Desulforamulus hydrothermalis Lam5 = DSM 18033: one gene and its partner. The protein of the gene in region 1 interacts with the protein of each later gene in a pairwise test. Links are inferred from orthologs where the notes say so. Each region holds a gene or a part of one and is shown on either strand. Other genes may lie near its edges.

Region 1 (6,600 bases):
GTTCCCGCTTGGGCTTCATTTCTTGACAACCAATGCACATCCTGAGCGGAACTTTTTTTACCCTGGGCACTGCAAAACCTCCTTACTTCTCATCTTCTTCAAGCAACTCATCAGCTGCCGGATATGAATTGTAGTCCTCAACATAGTCGTCTGTCAAGTAATCTTCCCGGCTGCCGTTCAAGTCGGCTTGATCATGGTAGTCAGGATAAAGTTCTGCCATCTGTGACTCGCTCTTAATGTCAATTTTCCAGCCGGTCAGTTTGGCAGCCAGGCGGGCATTTTGACCCTCTTTGCCAATGGCCAAAGACAGCTGGTAATCAGGCACAATAACCCGGGCAACTTTTTCATCCTCCCAAACTTCCACCGCCACCACCTTGGCCGGGCTGAGAGAAGACGCCACATACTTGGAAGGATCCTGATTCCATTTGACAATATCAATCTTTTCCCCGTTTAATTCGTTTACAATATTTTGTACCCGCATACCCTTAGGACCGACACAGGCCCCCACCGGATCAACATTTTCATCTTTGGAGTAAACCGCAATTTTAGAGCGGTAACCGGCTTCCCGGGCAATCGACTTCAATTCTACCACGCCGTCTTGCAGTTCCGGCACTTCCATTTCAAACAGCCGTTTTAAAAGCCCCGGGTGGGTACGGGAAACCAAAATTTGAGGACCTTTGGTGGTTTTCCGCACCTCAACGATATAGGCTTTTAGGCGGTCCCCCTGACGGTATTCTTCATTGGGCATTTGCTCAGAAGGCGTCAGGATAGCTTCGGTTTTTCCCAGCTCAATATAGACATTTTTATTTTCAATGCGCTGCACCACCCCGGTCAGAATGTCTCCTTCCCGGTTAGAAAATTCTTCATAAATAATGTTTCTTTCCGCTTCGCGGATGCGCTGAACCACTACCTGTTTGGCTGTTTGCGCAGCAATACGGCCAAAATTGCGCGGCGTTACCTCATTTTCAACCATGTCCCCTAAATTATAGCGGGGATCAATTTTCCTGGCTTCTTCCAAAGAGATTTCTACCCGGTCATCCTGAGCTTCTTCTACCACCGCACGCTGAGAATAAACTTTAAAATCACCGGTTTCTCTGTCAATATGAACTCTGGCATTTTGCAAAGAACCAAAGTTGCGCTTATAGGCAGACAGCAAGGCTGCTTCGATGGCTTCTAAAAGCACATCCACTGAGATACCCTTTTCCTTTTCCAGATCCTTTAAAGCTTCTAAAAACTCACTATTCACTTGTTGCTCCTCCCATAATAAATTCAAAATTCCACTGCCAGACGTGCCGCGGCAACTTGCCGGTGGGGTAACATCAGTTGTTTTCCTTTTATATCCAGCAGAACCCCTTCGTCAGTATAGTCCAGCAATTTGCCGGTAAAGGATTTGGCCCCGTTAATAGGAGCAAAGGTAGTAATATTAACCAGATGACCGTTAAAGCGCTGAAAATCCGCAGGCTTTTTTAAAGGCCGTTCCAACCCCGGTGAAGAAACCTCTAAAAAATAGGCCTGGGGAATCGGATCCAATTGATCCAGTATTGTGTCAATCTTTTCCGACACAGCCTGGCAATCATCCAGATCTACACCCCCAGGCTTATCAATGAAGACTCTCAGGTACCAGTTACCGCCCTCTTTGACATATTCAACATCTACCAGTTCCAGGTTTGCTTCATCAATAACGGGTTGAACGGCTTCCGCAACTTTTTCTGCTATGGTATGTTTTGCCAAAGCAAATCCTCCTTACGGTTTTTACCCAAGGTAATACGAAAGAGTGGGAATGACCCACTCCTCTCCTTACACAAAAAATTAAAACATCAGCGACATTCAAAAAGCATAATTAGTATACCATACAAACCATTTCTTGACAAGGCTTCCGGACGCCCGGCTTCTGCATTCAGGTATAAGGATTTGTTACTATCCTATCTCAAGCACCTTAATTCTATGCACAAAAAACCAGGTAATTTATCCGGACTCACGCAGCTCTGACATAAATGTGGTTGGAAAAAATCCAAGGCCGCGGCCACCGGCTGCCTTTATAAACCTCCACCCGGTATACTCCCGGTGCCGCTTGCGGCAGCCGTACAGTACCGGCATGGGTTTGACAAAATAATTTGCCGTCTTTAATAATTCTAATTTGAGCCGGCTCAGGTAAAGTCACTTTTATTACCAGTCCCGGTCTGTATCTTACTTCTTCTCCCATATACCAGCACCTGTTACCGTGCTGGATCAAAAAAGAAAAAAACTGCACTTTGCCGGCAAAGTGATTGACCAGATAACTGCAGCCCTGTTTCAGGGCAGATAAAATCAGCCGGCGATCCTTTGCAACATCTCCCCGCAATGGCTGTCGGGTTAAAACATGGGTGCGCAAGGTTTTAAACTGGTGCAGGTAACTGCTGACAACGGTTGGCAACCAGTTAAATTGTCTGCCCCCATGGGCATCCACCCCGGCAATGGCCGGTACCGGACGGGTACACCCCAACCGGTCCCACCGCAGCAAGGTTTCCGGATGGGGCGGTTGTAACCGTGCTTTAGGGAAAAAAAAGTTTTTCAGCAATCCCCCCAGGGTTTTAAAACCTCCCATCCACTGGGCAAAAAAATTCCAGATTTCCACACCGAATGGCAAATCCAGATCCCAGCTTTCCCAATGCATGCGTCCGGGAAATAACGGGTTTTCCCGTTGGTCAGGGTGAGCCAAAAAACCAAATCCACCCTGCCGGTACACCTCCCCGACGTATTGCTGCGGCGGTAATAGCCGGCTGGGGACGTTGTTAATATCATAACACAAAAAATGGTTGCGCTGAGGTGTCACCTCTGCCCCGATCAGCACCAGCACGCCGTGCAGATAGCACTCTCCTTCAAAGTGCTTGGCTTGCAGGGTATCGTGGTCATTAATTAAAATAAAATGCGCCCCTGATCTGCAGGCAACCCGTGCAATCTCCTTTAAATCGGCCGAGCCGTCCGAATAACTGGTATGAATATGGGCAATACCGGAATAGTTGTAGAGCATTTTAACACCTCAATTAATTAGTCAACAAATCTCCCACAACTATTCTAATGGATTTGTCCGAACAAGTATAAAGGTAATTTCTAGCTATCTGATTTCGTCCAAACTGGCAAACCGGTAACCCTGGGCCTGGCAATCTTTAATAAGGTCCGCCAGCATTTCTGCATTGGCTTTGTTGACAGCATGCAGCAAAATCACTGCCCCGTTATGCAACCGTTCCATAACGGTATTGTGGTTTTGCTCCGGGGTACCGGCATCCGGACGCCAGTCGACCAGAGCCACGCTCCAAAAAACATGGCGATAACCCAGATCTCGGGTTAATTTTAAGGTTCGTTCACTATACTCACCCATCGGCGGGCGCAGATACTTCATCGAAGCGCCGGTTAATTGGGCAAAGCTGTCGCTGACAGACTGGATTTCCTTTATCACCGCCGCATCACTGATTTGCGGCAGGCTGGGATGACGGTCGGTGTGATTGCCCACAAGGTGACCTTCCTGCACCATACGTTTTACCAAATCCGGGTGTTTGCGCAAGTAATCCCCGGTAATAAAGAAAGCGGCTTTGATCCCTGCTTCCTGCAGGGTATCCAGTATTTTGGGGGTGTAACCGTTCTCATAACCTTCGTCAAAAGTTAAATAGATATTTTTTGCACCGGTATCCCCGTGATAGATGCCGTTATACTTCTCTAATAAAGCCTTTCCCCGGGGATTAACCTCCGGCAGTTTATGTTCTTTGTTTGGCTTATAATACCAGCTTAATTTTTCATTGTCGGTTAACGCTTGAGCAGTTGCCTGTGGCCGGGCGGCAACCGGACTCTGCTGCCCGCTGTTAGGGTCAGGCTCTGCCACCTTGGCTGTCTCCCGGCCGGTCTCCCGGTCACTTCCCGCCGGCAGGGCAGGAGCCGGCCGGCTGTTCTCTGTACTGATCGGTACCGGCGGGGTCACCTGCTCTTGTCCTGGAGAATTTTTACTATACAGCATCAGTCCTCCCCCCGCCATGAACAGGACAAACACCGTTGCAGCAGCCACTAATAGACCTTTTTTCATGGTTACCTCCCAAATTAAGTTGTTGGCAATTGATAAAATACCGCAAGTTTGCTTTATATTATTTCCCTTAACCAGGCAGGACAGTCATATTATGCCAGCAGTGTAAATATATAAATTACGAAGCCATTTATCTGTTGTGCCAAGCCAAAACCAAAAAGTTGGGGGAACCTCAGTATGATTATCCAAATCAGCCGGCTTCGCATTATTCAGTATACGGTTGTTTTGTTTGTTCTGCTGGTCTTCTGGTTCGCAGCAGCCTTCGGGGTTACTTGCCGGGTGGAAGACAGTGTAGAGGGGGAAGTAATCGTTACCTTTAAATTCTTGGTGCCCATGAAACCTCTTGCCTCCGGCCGGCTGGTGCTTTATCAAACATCAGACCAGGCACCCCTTCCCTTTTCCGGCCGCTGGATAACAGCCAATACACTGCAAATAAAAATAAGCGAACCGGGTTACCCGCGAGGTCAGCTTTATTATTACCGTTTTAAAGCAGCTCCGGCCATGATTTGGCCTTTTTATGTATGGGCCGGCGGCCAGTTTCAGCCGCAGGTAAAGCTGCGCTTGGCAGGTATTGCCGGTGACCCTGTGCCATCCCGGGGACCGGTTATTCTACAGTTTAACACTGATGTAGAGCCAGGGCAAATACAGCAATATATTGATCTTCCGCTGCCAGGGAAACTGGAGCCTGCCCCGGCAAATCCAAAAGCACAAGGCGCCGTTTCAGACTACAGCCGCTGGCTATTCTGGCCGGCCAAAAAATTGACAAACCGGCAGCAGTATGCTATCAAGTTAAAAAAAGGTTTACCTGGTAAAAACGGCACCCGGCTGGCAGAGGACATCATTGTACATTTCCAAACCGCGCCGGAGTTTTTAATTGAACAAGTGTTACCCCGTCCGGGTGCCGCCAGTGTCTGGTTAACCCGCGATCTCATAATCACAACCAATCAAAAGTTAAAATCCGGCCGGTTTATCATTCCGGGATTACCGGGTACCACCCGGGTCACAAATAATCAGGCAAAATACATACCCGAGCGGGTGATGCTGCCGGGTCAAACCTATCACGCAAAAGTCCGTTTGACGGCCGCCAGCAATGAAACGCTGGACTATGAGTTTTCCTTTACTACGACCAATCTGGGCAACAGCAAGTGGCTGGAATTAAAACTTGGTGCTTCACCAACTTTATGGTTGATGGAAGGCAATAAAACCTTAAAAAAAATGACGGTGGCTGTTAAGTCAAGACAACTTCCTACAGGCACCCTTTATGAACAAAACCGCCGGACAGGTGCTCCGGGTTGGTTATGGCTAAATGCCGACATCCTGCTGCACCACCTGCCGGCCAACATGTCCGATCACCACGGGAGCCTGGGTCTTCCCAAATCATACAGCTGCATTTACCTGAATGAAGCAGATTTAAACCTGTTGCTCAGCACCCTGCCCCGTGGTTTTATGCTGATCTGCCACTAATACAACTTTGCAAAGTAAAACATGATTTTAGGTTTAGTTGCAAACTTAAAATAACACCATTTGATCGGATGCCTGCAGATTGGCCAAACAACCGTGGTTTTGCAAAACCTCAATTACAGTCTTGGAAACCTTGGCTCGGTTGCGCAAGTCATCCACCGATGTGAAGGGGGCCTCCTGCCGGGCGGCCACAATGTTTTGGGCAGCGGCAGTGCCTACACCCTGCAGACCGGCAAAGGGCGAAAGCAAGCCGGCCGGAGTAACGATAAATTTTACTGCATCCGATTTTTCCAGATTTACCGGCAACAGTTTAATCCCCCGGCAGTTGGCCTCCAGGGCCACTTCTAAAATAGTAAGCATGTTTTTCTCTTTTTGCGAAGCGCCGTTTCCTTTAGCTTCGATTTCTTCAATTGCCTGCCTGATTTTTTGCGGTCCCTGAACCATCAGTTCGGCATCAAAATCATCCGCCCGTACTGTAAAATATGCTGCATAGAAGGCCTCCGGACAGTAAACTTTAAACCAGGCAATGCGGAAGGCCATCATAACATAGGCGGTGGCATGAGCCTTGGGAAACATGTATTTTATCTTGCGGCAGGACTCAATATACCATTCCGGCACGCCATGGGCCCGCATGGTTTCTGCGTCTTCTTCCTTAACACCCTTGCCTTTGCGAACACCTTCCATAATTTTAAAAGCCTGTTTGGGCGGCAGTCCTTTATATATTAAGTAAACCATGATATCATCCCGGGCTGAAATGGCTTCTGACAGTTTGCAGGTGCCGGAGCAAATTAAATCCTGGGCGTTGTTTAACCAGACATCTGTGCCGTGGGAAAAACCTGATATGCGCACCAGCTCGGAAAAGGTGCTTGGTTTGGTATCCACCAGCATCTGGCGCACAAATTTGGTGCCAAATTCCGGAATGGCATAAGTCCCCACCGGAGAGCGGATTTCCTCGGGCGTCACACCAAGAGCGTCGGTAGAAGAAAATAAACTCATGGTTTTGGGTTCATCCAGCGGGATTGTTCTGGCGTTAATACCGGTTAAATCCTCCAGCATACGGATTACTGTGGGATCGTCATGTCCCAGAA
Region 2 (6,338 bases), on another replicon or contig:
AGTTGCGTTCGGCATCCACCTTAACAACTTCCAGGTTTTGTACGGTTACCCGTTCAACACCATAGTGGCCGGGCAGCTTTCTGCCTTTAAAGGTTCGGGCAGGGCCTTTGGCTGCGGAGGAACCGGGCCGACGGTGATATTTTGAACCATGGGCCATTGGTCCGCGGTGGAAGTTATGGCGTTTAATGCCGCCGGCAAAACCGCGTCCTTTGGAAGTTCCTACAACGTCCACCTTTTCCCCGGCGGCAAAGATGTCCGCTTTGATTTCTTGACCTACTTGATATTCTTCAAGGTTTTCTACCTTGATTTCCCGCAGAAAACGCACCGGACGCACGCCGGCCTTGGCCAGATGGCCCTTGATGGGTTTGTTGATCAGGTTTTCGCGTTTTTCGCCAAAGCCCAACTGAACGGCTGCATATCCGTCATTCTCGGGAGTTTTTTTCTGTACCACCAGGCAGGGGCCGGCTTCTACAACAGTTACCGGGATGGCCACACCTGCTTCGTTAAAAATTTGGGTCATGCCCACTTTTTTGCCAAGAATACCTTTTGGCATGACAAAACACCTCCTGTTATAGTCAGAGGTTAGAAGCCCGTGGGTCCCCCCAGGGCTTCTAACATACACTCTCGGGGTCAGATTACAGCTTTATTTCAATATCCACGCCAGCAGGCAGATCCAGGCGCATCAGAGCGTCAACCGTCTTGGGAGTGGGCTCCAGGATATCGATTAAGCGTTTGTGCACACGCATTTCAAACTGTTCCCGGGAGTCTTTATTTACGTGGGGGGAACGCAAAATGGTGTAAACACTTCTTTCGGTGGGCAGAGGTACCGGACCTGCCACCTGAGCACCGGTCCGCTTGGCCGTTTCAACAATTTTGCCGGCGGACTGGTCAAGCATTTGATGATCAAAGGCTTTCAGCCTGATTCTTATTTTTTGGCTTTTCATACTTTCTTTCTCCCTTCGTCCGATTTGCGGACTGCTCCGTGAAAATTACCTCACAAGGCGAGCAACCTTCCACTTCATCGCTAGTCGACCGGAAGCCCGGCGTTTCCTGCGGACTGGCCGCCCGCCGGGCCGGTTCCACGACCGGCTAAAATTACTCGCGGATGGCGGTTACTACGCCGGCGCCTACAGTACGGCCGCCTTCACGGATAGCAAAGCGCAGGCCTTCCTCAATAGCGATGGGGGTGATCAGGTCCACCTTCATCTTGATGTTGTCCCCGGGCATGACCATTTCTACGCCTTCCGGCAGTTGTACCACACCGGTTACGTCGGTGGTACGGAAGTAGAACTGAGGACGGTAGCCGTTAAAGAAGGGGGTGTGACGGCCGCCCTCTTCTTTGGTCAGGACGTATACCTCTGCTTCGTACTTGGTGTGGGGCTTAATGCTGCCGGGTTTTGCCAGCACTTGGCCACGCTCGATTTCTTTACGGTCAACACCGCGCAGCAGGCAACCGATGTTGTCACCGGCTTGCGCAAAGTCTAACAGCTTGCGGAACATTTCTACGCCGGTTACTACGGTCTTGCGGGGCTTGTCGTTAAGACCGACGATTTCCACTTCATCCTGTACTTTTACTTGGCCGCGCTCAACACGACCGGTAGCCACAGTACCACGGCCGGTAATGGAGAACACGTCTTCTACCGGCATCAGGAAGGGCTTATCAACATCCCGCTCAGGGGTGGGAATGTAGGAGTCTACTGCATCCATCAGCTCCCAGATCTTGCCGCACCATTCGCACTCACGCTTGCCGCAGCCGCACTCCAGGGCTTTCAGGCCGGAACCGGCAATAATGGGAGTGTCGTCGCCGGGGAATTCATAGGAGTTCAGCAGTTCGCGCACTTCCATGTCCACCAGCTCAAGCAGTTCGGGATCGTCTACCATGTCAGCTTTGTTCAGGAATACCACAATGTAGGGTACGCCTACCTGACGGGACAGCAGGATGTGCTCACGGGTTTGCGGCATCGGACCGTCAGCGGCGGATACAACCAGGATGGCGCCGTCCATCTGGGCCGCACCGGTAATCATGTTTTTAACATAGTCAGCGTGACCCGGGCAGTCAACGTGAGCATAGTGACGATTGCCGGTTTCGTATTCTACGTGGGCGGTGTTAATGGTAATACCGCGTTCACGCTCTTCGGGAGCGTTGTCAATTTCGTCGTAACGCTTAACTTGGGCGCCGCCGGTGGTAGACAGAACTACGGTAATGGCGGCGGTAAGGGTGGTTTTGCCGTGGTCAACGTGACCGATGGTACCAATGTTTACGTGGGGTTTGGTACGTTCAAATTTAGCCTTAGCCATGGTTATTACTTTCCTCCTTGCTCACACGCGAAAGAATCTTTCTGCTTATCCTTTTCGCTTAGCGATAATGCCTTCGGCAATATTTTTGGGAACTTCTTCATAGTGGTCGTGCTGCATGGTGTAGGTGCCACGACCCTGGGTTTTGGAGCGCAGGTCCGTGGCATAGCCAAACATTTCTGCCAGGGGGACGTAAGCGGTGACAACCCGTGCGTTACCCCGCTGACCCATTTCTTCAATACGGCCGCGGCGGCTGTTCAAATCGCCGATAACATCTCCCATGTACTCTTCCGGAACCACCACTTCAACTTTAAAGATGGGTTCCAGCAATACCGGGTTAGCTTTTTCGGCTCCGTTTTTAAAGGCCATCGAGCCGGCAATCTTAAAGGCCATTTCCGAGGAGTCCACCTCGTGGTAAGACCCGTCATAGATGGTAGCCCGGATATCAACCATGGGGTAGCCGGCCAAAATACCGTTTTCCATAGCTTCTTTGATACCGGCATCTACGGCAGGAATGTACTCTTTGGGTACTACGCCGCCGACAATTTTATTAACAAACTCGTAGCCCGGGCCACCCGGCTCCATCGGCTCCAGTTCGATCCACACATGACCGTACTGGCCTTTACCGCCGGACTGACGCACAAACTTACCTTCTGCCTTAACGGCTTTACGAATGGTTTCTTTATAAGCCACTTGGGGCCTTCCCACATTGGCCTGCACCTTAAATTCGCGCATCAGTCGATCCACGATAATTTCCAGGTGCAACTCGCCCATGCCGGAGATGATTGTCTGACCGGTTTCTTCATTGGTGCTTACCCTGAAGGTAGGATCCTCTTCGGACAGTTTGGTTAAGGCAACACCCATTTTGTCCTGGTCAGCTTTGGTTTTTGGTTCAATGGCCACGGAAATAACCGGATCAGGGAATTCCATGGATTCAAGAATAATGGGATGCTTTTCGTCACAGAGTGTGTCACCGGTGGTGGTGTCCTTCAGTCCTACAGCAGCGGCAATATCTCCGGCAAACACCTGAGGAATTTCTTCCCGGTGGTTGGCATGCATTTGGAGAATACGGCCGATTCGTTCTTTCTTACCCTTTGTGGTGTTGTACACATAGGACCCGGCGTTTAATACGCCTGAGTACACCCGGAAGTAGGTCAACTTGCCTACATAGGGGTCTGACATGATCTTAAAGGCCAACGCAGCAAAGGGCTCGCTGTCGCTGGAAATCCGTTGATCGGCAGCGCCGGTATCGGGATTAATGCCTTGAATGGCCGGCACATCAGTGGGGGCCGGCAGGTAATCCACAATGGCGTCCAATAAGGGCTGCACACCTTTGTTTTTGAACGAAGAACCGCACAGTACCGGGGTAATTTTAACCGCCAGGGTGGCTTTGCGAATTGCCAGTTTAATTTCTTCTTCACTTAACTCTTCGCCTTCCAGGTACTTCACCATCAGTTCTTCGTCAAACTCCGCCACCGCTTCCAGCAGCTTTTCCCGGTATTCAGCCACCAGCTCCGCCATATCGGCCGGGATTTCGGTTTCTTCGCTCTTGGTGCCGAGATCATCGACATAAATAATTGCTTTGTTGGTTACCAAATCCACAATGCCGCGGAACTGATCTTCGCTGCCAATGGGCAATTGAATCGGTACCGGATTGGCACCCAGTCGGTCTTTAATCATGTTTACGCCGTTAAAGAAATCAGCGCCCACGCGGTCCATTTTGTTGATGTAAGCAATTCTGGGCACGCCATATTTATCGGCCTGCCGCCAAACAGTTTCAGATTGGGGTTCTACCCCCCCGACCGAACAAAACACAGCCACCGCACCATCTAACACCCGTAGCGAACGTTCTACCTCAACTGTAAAATCCACGTGCCCGGGTGTGTCTATAATGTTGATACGGTGATTTTTCCACTGGGCAGTGGTAGCAGCAGATGTAATGGTAATGCCCCTCTCCTGCTCCTGTACCATCCAGTCCATGGTGGCTGCGCCATCGTGTACTTCACCAATCTTATGAACTTTCCCGGTGTAGAACAAAATACGCTCTGTGGTAGTGGTTTTTCCGGCATCAATATGGGCCATTATACCAATGTTGCGGGTTCTTTCCAAAGGAAACTGTCGGGCCATAATGATCCTCCCTTACCACCTGTAATGAGCAAACGCTTTGTTGGCTTCTGCCATTTTATGTGTATCTTCGCGCTTCTTAACGGTTGCTCCGACGTTATTTGCTGCATCCATAATTTCTGCAGCCAGTTTCTCAGCCATCGACTTGCCGGCACGCTTGCGGGTAAACATTACCAGCCAGCGAATACCCAGGGTTTGACGACGCTCTGCCCGAACCTCAACAGGCACCTGGTAGTTGGCACCACCGACACGCCGTGCTTTTACTTCCAGGACAGGCATCGCGTTTTTCATGGCTGCATCAAAAACTTCCAAAGGGTTTTTGCCGGTTTTTTCCCGGATTATTTCAAATGCTTCGTAAACAATTCTTTCTGCCAGACCACGCTTACCTTCCAGCATAACCTGGTTAATAAGCTTGGTAACCACTTTGCTGCCATACACAGGATCGGGAAGCACTTCCCGCTTGGGGATTCCACCTCTTCTTGGCATCATTTCTCCCCCCTTTACCCAGTAATCTCTTTTATATTTGAAAGTAAAAATTATATTTTAACTTTATTTTTTCGGACGCTTGGCCCCATACTTGGAACGGCCGCGGTTGCGGTTTTGCACACCGGCGGAATCCAGCGCACCGCGTACGATGTGATAACGCACGCCAGGCAGGTCCTTAACACGACCGCCACGCACAAGCACTACCGAGTGTTCTTGGAGGTTGTGGCCAATGCCCGGAATGTATGCTGTAACCTCAATGCCGTTGGTTAAACGAACACGGGCCACCTTGCGCAGGGCAGAGTTGGGCTTTTTCGGGGTTGTGGTGTAAACCCTGGTGCAAACGCCGCGCTTTTGGGGGCATTCCTTCAGCGCAGGGGCTGTGGATTTGTACACAACCTCCTCACGGCCCTTGCGAATCAGCTGGTTAATGGTAGGCATCTCTCTCTACACCTCCTCTCGAAGTTCTGCTTGGTCGAGGTTCGAGACTCGAGGTTCGAGGTTCGATGCTAACGAATGGTTCTTTAGACCGAACTTCGAACTTCGAACCTCGAACTTCGAGTTAAAACTCAGTAATAGAGGCAATGGCACAGCCTACGTCAATGCCGCAGGCTCTGCCCAAATCTTTCATGCTGTCCACTTTAACAGTGGGTATGTTTTTTGTGGAACAAATCCGCAGGATAGGATCCACCACCCTGGCTTCGGCATCGGCCGCCCAGTACACCTGCTTGGCTTGAAGTTTTTCCACAGCCTTTAATGTCTGTTTTGCCCCCACAGTTTTCTTGCGTGCTGACTTTAAAGGCTCCAAAGACATGGTGATCCACCCTCCTGCAATCAAACACTTACATATAATATCATTTACTATAACGCGTGTCAATAATTTGTATTTTTAGTTCCGGCAGGGTTATTTTTCTAAAGACAGGTCGAAATCATCCAGTTTTTCGTCCGGCAGCACCCGGTAGTCCCGGTTGCGTTCTCCGGCTGCCAGCAGCAGATCAAAATCTTCTTCCTGTTCCTGCTGCTGTCCGGTGGTCACTTCTATGTTGCGGTAGCGCGACATGCCTGTGCCGGCAGGTACCAGTTTGCCGATAATAACGTTCTCCTTCAGGCCCAACAGCGGGTCTGTCTTGCCTTTAATGGCCGCTTCGGTCAGCACCCGGGTGGTTTCCTGGAAGGAGGCTGCCGAGAGGAAGGAGTCGGTGGCCAGGGATGCTTTGGTAATACCCAGCAGCACCGGCTTGGCCACTGCCGGTTCTTTGCCGGCCTCGATGGCCTTGCGGTTCTCCTCCTCAAACTCAAAGACATCAATCAGGCCGCCCGGCAGCAGATCGGTGTCGCCGGCCTCTTCTACCTTCACTTTCCGCAGCATCTGCCGAATCATTACTTCAATATGTTTATCGTTAATTTCTACCCCTTGCAGCCGGTAGACCCGCTGC

Evidence for each region.
Region 2: the proteins of rimP (region 1) and rpsL interact in binary tests that used the Escherichia coli proteins (3 or more experiments, as listed by UniProt). The link is inferred for Desulforamulus hydrothermalis Lam5 = DSM 18033 from one-to-one orthologs.

Annotation. Positions count from the first base shown.
Region 1 is NZ_CAOS01000015.1:95,874-102,473, forward strand. Bases 1-2,944 are described here. They hold rimP (ribosome maturation factor RimP), read right to left. Parts: upstream 1,732-2,944; coding sequence 1,270-1,731; downstream 1-1,269. Other genes in these bases: rnpM (RNase P modulator RnpM), read right to left, coding at 1-70; nusA (transcription termination factor NusA), read right to left, coding at 83-1,246; DESHY_RS13015 (CehA/McbA family metallohydrolase domain-containing protein), read right to left, coding at 1,976-2,944. In the rest of the region: more of DESHY_RS13015, read right to left, coding at 2,945-3,010; pdaA (delta-lactam-biosynthetic de-N-acetylase), read right to left, coding at 3,095-4,054; DESHY_RS13025 (hypothetical protein), read left to right, coding at 4,229-5,515; DESHY_RS13030 (PolC-type DNA polymerase III), read right to left, coding at 5,561-6,600.
Region 2 is NZ_CAOS01000007.1:39,519-45,856, reverse strand. What follows is about bases 3,657-6,338. They hold rpsL (30S ribosomal protein S12), read right to left. Parts: upstream 5,344-6,338; coding sequence 4,969-5,343; downstream 3,657-4,968. Other genes in these bases: rpoC (DNA-directed RNA polymerase subunit beta'), read right to left, coding at 5,807-6,338; DESHY_RS04785 (ribosomal L7Ae/L30e/S12e/Gadd45 family protein), read right to left, coding at 5,465-5,716; rpsG (30S ribosomal protein S7), read right to left, coding at 4,435-4,905; fusA (elongation factor G), read right to left, coding at 3,657-4,422. In the rest of the region: rplC (50S ribosomal protein L3), read right to left, coding at 1-553; rpsJ (30S ribosomal protein S10), read right to left, coding at 636-944; tuf (elongation factor Tu), read right to left, coding at 1,096-2,298; more of fusA, read right to left, coding at 2,344-3,656. UniProt on the Escherichia coli protein: With S4 and S5 plays an important role in translational accuracy. Interacts with and stabilizes bases of the 16S rRNA that are involved in tRNA selection in the A site and with the mRNA backbone.